One region of the Delftia sp. Lp-1 genome, then DNA from elsewhere that is predicted to be linked to it. Evidence: riboswitches for the same ligand, from Rfam matches in the RefSeq annotation. Region 1 holds a riboswitch; the other holds the start of a gene.

Evidence for each region. Region 1 has a riboswitch for cobalamin ahead of LGR64_RS11010 (TonB-dependent receptor). Riboswitches for the same ligand answer to the same signal wherever they lie in the genome.
Region 2: linked by a shared signal. The riboswitch ahead of LGR64_RS01220 (TonB-dependent receptor) and the one ahead of LGR64_RS11010 (TonB-dependent receptor) in region 1 are both predicted to bind cobalamin.

Annotation. Positions count from the first base shown of each region.
Region 1 is NZ_JAJALJ010000001.1:2,458,021-2,462,427, reverse strand. It holds gene LGR64_RS11010 (TonB-dependent receptor) at 1-1,852, opposite strand, end outside; cobalamin riboswitch at 1,974-2,292, opposite strand; gene LGR64_RS11005 (2OG-Fe(II) oxygenase) at 2,305-2,994, opposite strand; gene alkB (DNA oxidative demethylase AlkB) at 3,013-3,663, opposite strand; gene LGR64_RS10995 (2OG-Fe(II) oxygenase) at 3,676-4,407, opposite strand.
Region 2 is NZ_JAJALJ010000001.1:273,624-278,030, forward strand. It holds gene LGR64_RS01205 (helix-turn-helix transcriptional regulator) at 1-108, opposite strand, end outside; gene LGR64_RS01210 (YbaK/prolyl-tRNA synthetase associated domain-containing protein) at 175-666, shown strand; gene LGR64_RS01215 (CHAD domain-containing protein) at 724-1,605, shown strand; cobalamin riboswitch at 1,644-1,924, shown strand; gene LGR64_RS01220 (TonB-dependent receptor) at 2,053-4,293, shown strand; gene LGR64_RS01225 (ABC transporter substrate-binding protein) at 4,304-4,407, shown strand, end outside.

The DNA.
Region 1 (4,407 bases):
TGCCTGCGCGGTTGCCGCCGGCCTCGATGAGCTTGTCGAACTGGGCGTCCACATAGGACAGGTTGCCCTCCAGGCGCAGGGCGGGCGTGGCCTGGAAGGTGGCGGTGGCTTCCGCCCCGCGCGAGGACTGGCTGCCGCCCTGAATGGAGATGGCCGGGCGGTCCGGGTCGCGCGTGATGATGTTGTCCTTCTTGATGTCGAACACGGCCAGCGTCCATTCGCCGCGCCCGCCAGCCACCTGCTGCTTGATGCCGATCTCGGCCTGGCGGCCCTTGCTCAGCTTGTAAGCCGTGTTGGCCAGGTTCAGCGACACCAGGCTGTTGACGGGATCGTGTCCCGAGCTGATCTGCCCATAGACATGGGTGTTGCGGGCCAGCTCATAGGTCAGGCCCAGGCGCCAGGAGGTGGCGGCCAGCGTCTTGTTGAAATCGGTGCCCCCCACCAGGGAATGGCTGGCAAAGCTGTAGACATCGCGGCGCAGGCCGGCCATGGCCAGCCAGCGGTTGCTGATGCGCCAGGCATCTTCCAGGTACAGGGCATGCTGGGTCACGCCGGTTTCTGTCTTGGCGGCGGTGAGATCGGGGCTGGCCCAGCTGCCATGCACGGGGTCCCAGGCCGAGACCGTGGACGAGCCGCCATAGGGCGAATTGTTGGACAGCCGCAGGTTGATGCGCGCGGCCTCCCAGCCCATGGCGATCTTGTGTGAGCCCCGGTCCACGTTCATGCCCAGGCGGTTGCCGGTCTGCTCCAGGTCGTGCAGGATTTCCAGGTAGTCGGAGCGGCCCACGGTCCAGGTGGCGGGGTTGAGCGCGTAGGCCTCGATGTTGCGCCAGTGGCGGTCGGACTTCACGTGGTACAGCTCGTTGCGCACCGTCAGCCAGTCATTGGCCTTCCATTGCACCTTGGCGCGCAGGCGCTCGTCGGCATAGCGCAGCACGCTGTCTTCGGCGTTGTAGTTGCGGTCGCGCAGGGACTCCACCACCTTGCCGTCCAGGCCCGGCGTGCCCCAGTAGCGGCTGGGCTTTTGCACGCTGCGGTCGGCAATCAGGTCAATCTGCAGGTCGCTCGTGGGCTCCAAGCGCAGCGTGCTCATGAACTTGCCGTTGCGCGACTGGTCCAGATCGCGCTCGCCCGCGCTGCGGGCGGTGTAGCTGTCGATACGGTAGCTGGCATAGGCGCCCAGGGCGCCGGTCACGCCCAGGCCCAGGCGCAGCGTGTCGTCCGTGCCCGCGCCCACCAGCACCTCGGCCGAGTTGGCGCGGCTGGGCTGCTTGCGGAGGGCGTTGACCGTGGCGCCCATGGTGCCGCTGCCGTACATCAGCGAGGCCGGGCCGCGCAACACGTCGATGCGCTCGTAGCCCCAGCTGTCACCCGGATAGGCCGTGGTGCCCGCAGCCACGCCCAGCACCATGCCGTCTTCGGCCACGCCCACGGAATTGACACCCGCAAAGCCACGGCTGCTGAAGGCCAGGCCGCCGTTGCCCGGCGTGCTGCTGGCCGTCAGGCCCACGGTGCGCGTGACGGCGTCCACCAGGGCGTAGTCGCCGCGCTCCTGCATCTGCTCGGCAGAAACACCATCCACGCTGGCCGGCACTTCCTGGTTGGAGACGCCGGTATGGCTGGCAGAGCGCGCAGGCTGGGCCAGTTGCTGGCCGATGCGTTCGGCCTGGCCGGTGACCTGGACCTCGGGCAGGGCTGTTGATGGCGGCGTTGGGGTGGGCGTTTGTGTTTGAGCCTGCGCCGGCAGGCAGATGAAGGCGCAGGCCAGGGCCAGCGGGCTCAGCCGCACGGAAAGGGACTGGGCAGCGCGAGCGCTGGAAACCCTGGAAAAGGAAGAATGCATTTCGAACATCGGTCTTCGACCGTCTGATGCGAAAGCAAGGCACTGCCACCTCTCCAGCCAGCGTGGGAGGAAGGGGCGCAGGACGTTGCCATCCGCACCCCGCAGACAGTCAAGAAAACGCCTGCACAGCAGGCGCGAAACGCAGCAGGCCGGTCTCCGGGCTCACAAGCGGCGCAAGGACATGCCTTCCGCCCAGCGCCCCGTCTTCCCAATCCACCCGCGAAAAGCTGCATGTTGCAGACCACGCCATGGACCAGTGACAGCCTGTCATCGCCCCTCCGCAGGGTTGCGGAGACTGGCGGGACAGGCATGGAGCACCTTGACTTGTTTACCGTTGCGGGGGCAGCCAAGGCCTGTGCCGGCAGCGCAAAAAGCATTTGCTGGCAGTCACCTTGTTCCCGTTTCATCCCCATGGCTGGCATGTGGACACCTGTTGCACGGATGCCTTTGCAGGCGCGGCATTATAGCCAGCGGTCTGTTTGCAGAGCCTTGGGCGCCTGGGGCACGTCGTGCAAAAGCAGCTCCAGACCCAGCCACTCGCCGCGGTGAACGCGGCTGATGGCATGCCGCAGGTGAACGCGGTAAAAGCCTGCCGAACCGCGCACCGGGCGCGGCCCCGTGGCGATGATGGCCGCATCCCCCAGGCCCAGCGGCAGCACCATGGGGCGCGATTGCATGCGCGGGCGATGCTCGGTCATCACGAATTCGCCGCCCTCGAAATCCTGGCCCGGCTGGGACAGCAGCACCACCAACTGCAGCGGAAACACCGCCGCACCTTCGCTGTATGACCGCAGCGGGGCATGACCCGCTTGCGGCACGCGCAGCAGATGTGGCTGTGGCTGAGGCTGCGTTTGGCCGGCTTGCCGGCCCTGACGCATGAAATCCTCGAAGCAGCCTGGCAACCCAGGCTGCATGCCCATGTGTTCGCGCCAGCGGTTGGCCAGGGCCAGCAGATGCCCGTACAGCACCGGGCGCCATGCCTGCACGCAGGGCGGCAGGCCAGACGCGGCTGCCGCCTCGCGGGCCAAGGCGCGGCTTTCATCCGCAGTCAGCAGCTGCGGCAGCAGGGCATGGCCTTCGGCATCGAGCTCAGCGGCAATCCGCGCCCAATCCAGGCGGGCGAAGCGATCCTGGCTGTTGAGCCTATCCATTTCAGACCGTCCAACCATTCAGCCCGCCTTGCGAAAAGTGAGATTGATGCGCCGCCCGCCCAGCAGCGGGTGAGGCTGGTCCTTGAGCGGCAACACGCCGTGGTGGCGCAGCCGATCCACGCCGCCCCAGACCACCACGTCGCCATGCTGCAGCGGCACCCTGGCCGTGCTGTCCGCCCGCGCCAGTCCTCCAAACAGAAACGTGGCCGGCATGCCCAGGGAGACCGAGACAATGGGCGCGCCCAGGTCGCGTTCGTCGCGGTCCTGGTGCAGGGAAAGCCGGGTGCCGGGCAGGTACTGGTTGATGAGGCAGGCATCGGGCACAAAGCCTTCGAACCCCGCCGCAGCGGCCGCCTCGCCCGCCAGCCGGACAAACACGGCCGGCATGGCCGGCCAGGGCTGGCCGCTGAGTGGGTCGATGGCGCTGTAGCGGTAGCCGCGCCTGTCGCTGGTCCAGCCCAGCGCGCCGCAGTTGGTCATGGCCACCGACATGGTGAAGCCACCCGGCGTGACCAGATGGCGCAGCGGCGCCTGCGCCGCAATGCCTTCGACCGCCTCCAGCAACTGCACGGCATGGGGCAGGGCATGGCCGCGCAGCACCACGGATTGCGGACCTATGGATTCGGCCCCGGCGGGCTGTTCATCGGCGAAAAGATCCAGCGTGCTCATACCGGCCATCCATCAAAGCGCGTCATGAAAGATCAGCCCCACGGTATGGCGATGGCCACTGTGGATGCGGCTGACCCCATGGCGCATGGCCACGCGGCGGTAGCCGGTGCGCCGCCCGGGCACGGGCCGGTGGCGCACGGCCAGGACCAGCGCATCGCCCTGGTCCAGTGCCATCACATCGGCCCGCTGCCGGTCGCCATCGGCCTGGGTGATGACGAACTCGCCACCCGTGAAGTCCCGCCCGGGCCGCGACAGCAGCAGCACCACCTGCAGCGGAAACACATGCTCTCCATAGACGTCCTGGTGCAGGCAGTTGTAGTCGCCCGCACCGTATTGAAGGATGAGCGGCGTGGGCCGCAACTGGCCCTGCGCGTGGCAGCGCGCCAGGAAGTCCTGCAGCCGGTCCGGATAGCGCACCTCCAGCCCCATGCGCTGGTTCCAGAGATTGGCCACCGGCGCCAGGCGCAGATACAGCTGCTCGCGCAGGCGTTGCAGCAGCGGTGGCAAGGGGTAGTCGAAATATTGGTACTCGCCGCGCCCGAAACCGTGGCGTGCCATGACGATGCGGGAGCGAAAGCCGTCCTCCCTTGCGTAAAGAGCGGCCAGGTCGCGGCACTGCTGCGCATCCAGCAGGCCGGGCAGGCGCGCGCAGCCTTGCTCATCGAGCTGGTGCTCCATCTGCGTCCAGTGGCAGTGCGGGGCGGATTCGCAAGCTTCGTTGTCGAAAAGACCGAGGTTGTGCAT
Region 2 (4,407 bases), 2.2 Mb from region 1:
GTCATGCACCACCACCTCGCAGAACGGGGCAAAGGTCTGGCCCAGGCCTTCGGCGATCTGGGCCAACTGGTCCAGAAGCTGGCGCTGTTCAGGGGTTCGTTGGGTCATATTGGACATTTTGTTTTGAATTGGACAAAATGTCAAAATCCAGACGACTTCTCTGCGCTTTCCACCATGTTCGACACCCTTGTAGACCTGCTGCAATCCCAGGGCGCGCGTTTTCGCGTGCTGGAACATCCGGCCGAAGGCCGCTCCGATTTAGTCGCCGAAATCCGGGGCACCGCCCCCGGCCAGGGCGCCAAGGCCATGCTCTGCAAGAGCCGCGATGCGGCCGGTGCGGGCGATCCCCAGCTGTTCCTGGCCGTGCTGCCCGGCAACCGCAAGCTGGACTTCAAGCGCCTGGCCCAGGCCGTGGGCGTGCGCAAGGCCACGCTGGCCTCGCCCGAGGAGGCCCAGGCCGCCACGGGCTGCGTGATGGGATCGGTGCCCCCGTTCTCCTTCAACCCGCAGGTGCGCCTGGTGGTGGACCCGGCCCTGGTCGAGCGCTTTGGCGAGATCGCCTTCAACGCGGGCCGGCTGGACCGCTCCATCGTGCTGGACTCGGCCGACTATGTGCGCATTGCCCGGCCCGCGCTGCACAGCCTGAGCGGGGATGGCGCCGATTGACCCGGGGGCCGGGCGGTGCCCACAATCGCAGCAACGCCCGCACACCCTCTCCTGACCATGTCCACCTCTGCGAAGCAGCACCCTGACCGGCCCGATGCGGCCGGCTTTGTGCGTGCGGCGCTGGCTGCTGCCCTGGCCCAGGTGCAGTCGCATCTGGCGGTTTTGGAGGGCGGTGGCAGCGATGCCGAGACCATCCACCAGCTGCGCGTGGCCCTGCGGCGCCTGCGCACCGTGCTGCGCGAATGCGCGGGGCTGGCGCCCGGCATGCGCGCCGAATGGGATGACCCCCTGGCCCAGGCCTTTGCGCAGCTGGGCACGCTGCGCGATGCCGATACGCTGGCCGATGTGGTGCGCCCGCTGCTGCAGGCAGCCCATGCGCCCCTGTGCGACTGGCAGGCGCCGCAGGCCGTGCAGGCGGATGCAGCCGCTGCCGTGCGCGAGCCGCCATTCCTGCACGCGCTGGCCGAGATCCAGGCGCTGGCGCAGGCGCCGCAGGGAGAGCCATCGGCCCGTTTTGCCCACCTGTCCGCCGCAGGCACGCGCAAGTACCTGGCACGGCGGCTGGCGCGCCTGCACCGCCAGGTGCTGCGGGATGGCCGGCACTTCGACCGCCTGCCCCTGCCGCAGCAGCACCGTGTGCGCAAGCGGCTCAAGCGCCTGCGCTACCTGGCGGACTTTGCGCGGGAATTCGCGCCCGGAATGTGGCCCGGCAAAAAGGGCCGGCGCTTTGCCGAGGCGCTGGTGCCCGCCCAGGACGCGCTGGGCCTGCACAACGACATGGCCGTGGCGGCCGAGCATTTCCATGCCGAGGCCGCGCGCGACCCGCGCGCCTGGTTCGCCGCCGGCTACCTGCAGGCCCGCCTGGCCACGAGCGCGCGCAGCAGCCGCCGCGCGCTGCGGGCGCTGGCCCGGGTGCCGGGCTTCTGGGCTGGGCGATAATCCGCCGCTGGCGCACCGCCGCAGCCTCTGGGCCGTGGCGGTGCGCTGTTGCTGAAGGTGCCCCATGCCGTTCACCGGCCAGGGGTTCAACGGGAAGCAGGTGCGCGATGCCATCGAGGTGGCCGCTCGCAATGCCTGCGCTGCCCCCGCAACGGTCAGCGGAATACAACTCCCCACGCGGACGCGCCCCAAACCACGTGCCGCAAGCCACTGTGTCCTTCTCGGGCATGGGAAGGCGGGGATGCCTGCCGCAGCGCGCCCACCCTGCGCGCCGCAGCGTTCCGCAAGCCCGGATACCGGCCTTCTGCATTGCTTTCGGACGCCGCGGGAGTGCGCCTGTCCGGTCCGGCCCCAGCCTGCGCTGCCGTGGCCGGCTCCGGCGTGCGCGCTGTGCGGCGTGGTTCAGACGATAGGCCCCGCGGGTGAGTGGGGCAGTTGGGTCAACGCATGCGCTTCGCTTCTTCGGCCGCCGATTCCTCCGGCCTTCTCTCTGTTCTCCCTCTTGTCTCCAGCCTGCGGCCCGCAGCGGCTGCCGTCCTGCTGGCCAGCTGCGCTGCAGCGGCCGGCGCCGCGCAGGAGCCGGCTTCGGGCCGATCCACGGACTCCGCCGACGATGCGCTGGACGCCGTCTTCGTGACCGCCACCGCGCGGCCCGAGGCGCGCAGCCGCATCGCGGGCACCACGCAGACCATCGACCGCGAGGCCATAGAGCGCTCCAGCGCGCGCTCGGTCACCGACCTGCTGGCCGAGAACGCCGTGGGCTTTCTCAGCGAATGGACGGCGGCCCAGACCTCGATGAACCTGCGCGGCGCCTCCACCGACGGCCAGGGGCGCGACTTCCGCAGCCAGGTGCTGGTGCTGGTCAACGGCCGGCGCGCGGGCACGGCCAACCTGTCCAAGCTCAGCCCTTCGGATGTGGAGCGCATCGAGATCGTGCGCGGCCCGTCCTCGGTGATCTATGGCAGCCAGGCCATGGGCGGGGTGGTCAACATCATCATGAAAACCGGGGCGACGGCGCCCGGCACGCGTGCCCAGGTCCAGGCCGGTTCATGGGACCTGTGGCGCACCGATGCGCAGACGGCCGGCGCCAATGACCGCTTCGACTGGTACTTCGGCGTGAGCGCAGGCGGGCGCGGCGACTACGAGTCGGGCGACGGCGGCACGCGCCTGGAGAACACGGGCTGGAAGCGGCGCGGCGCCAGCGGCGCCCTGGGCTGGCAGCTGCACGAGCTGCACCGCGTGGAGCTGCAACTGCGCACGGACGGCATCTACAACGCGGGCTTTCGCGGATCGGGCGCCAACATCTACAGCCGCGACAACCGCAGCAATCGCTCGCTGGACCTGACCTACGAAGGCGCGCTGCCCGGCCAGCGCCTGAGCTGGACGACCCACCTCTACAGCCTGGTCGATACCGATGAGTTCAACTGGGCATCGCCCGTGATCCGCTCGGGCAACAGCGCGGTGCCCGGCACGGCGCGCGACTACAACCACCGCCAGCTGGACGCCACGGGCCTGCGCTTTCAGCCGCGCCTGCGTGTCAGCCAGACCAATGACCTGCTGATGGGCTTTGACTGGGAGCGCAGCAAGCTGCGCTCCGACCGCCTGCGCGTGGCCATGCCGGGCGGCCCGGCGGGCCAAGTCGCGCCCTATGACAACAACCAGACCGAGCAGGTGCACGCGCTGTACTTCGAGGACGCGCAGACCCTGTTCGACGATCGCCTCACGCTGCGTGCCGGCCTGCGCAAGACCTGGGGCACGACGCGTTTCGACGATACGCCCAACCTGGCCCTGGCCCAGGCCAGCACGCGCGACTACGACAACCACACCTGGTCGGCCGGCGCCACCTGGAAGGCCACGGACCGGCTCACGCTGCGCGCTGCGGCCTCCACGGGGTTCCGCGCGCCCACGGCCACGGAGCTGGCCTCGGACTTCACGGCCGTCGGCGGTGGCCGCACCTTCGGCAACCCCAACCTCAAGCCCGAGACCAGCCGCCAGATCGAGGTCGGCGCTGCGCTGCAGCAGCCCGGCTGGCGCGTGGATGCGGCCCTGTTCCAGAACACCATCAGCGACCGCATCATCACCGTCTCGCGCGGGGCCACGACCAACACCTCGGACTACGCCAACAACGCGGCCGACATCGTGGCGCGCGGCCTGGAAATGCAGGCCGACATGGACCTGGCGCGGGCGCTGAACCTGACGGGCCACCAGCTCAAGGCCTGGGCTGGCGGCTACTACCACTTCAGCATGCGGGACAAGGGATCGCCAGCGTCGGCCAATACCGACAAGGTGCAGCGCATGTACCGCTACGAGGCCTCGGCCGGCGTGCGCTACGGCCAGGGCAGCGGGCGCCTGCAGGGCGACTGGAGCCTGCAGCTGTCCACGCTGCTGCGCGGTCCCATGTGGTACGACACGGAAGAGGCGCTGCTCATCCCGCAGGGCGAGCCCAGCAGCACCTTCATCCACCGCAAGGGCGCCTTCACCATCTGGAACCTGCGGGCCGACTACCGCGTGTCGCCGGGCGTCAAGCTGTTCGCAGCCGTCAACAACCTGTTCGACCTGAACCGCCATCCCATCTTCATCGCACTGGACCGCGCGCCCTGCATCGCCAACCCGGCGTACCAGAACGGCGGCTGCGGAACGTCGATGGCGGGCCGCGAACTCATGGTCGGCCTCCAGGCAGAGTTTTGAGGACCACGGCATGAGGCAATCCAGCACCACGCGCCGCCAGTTGCTGCGCCAGGGCGCGGCGGCGGCCCTGGCCTGCGGCCTGCCCGCGGCCTGGGCCGACACCGTCGCTGCAGG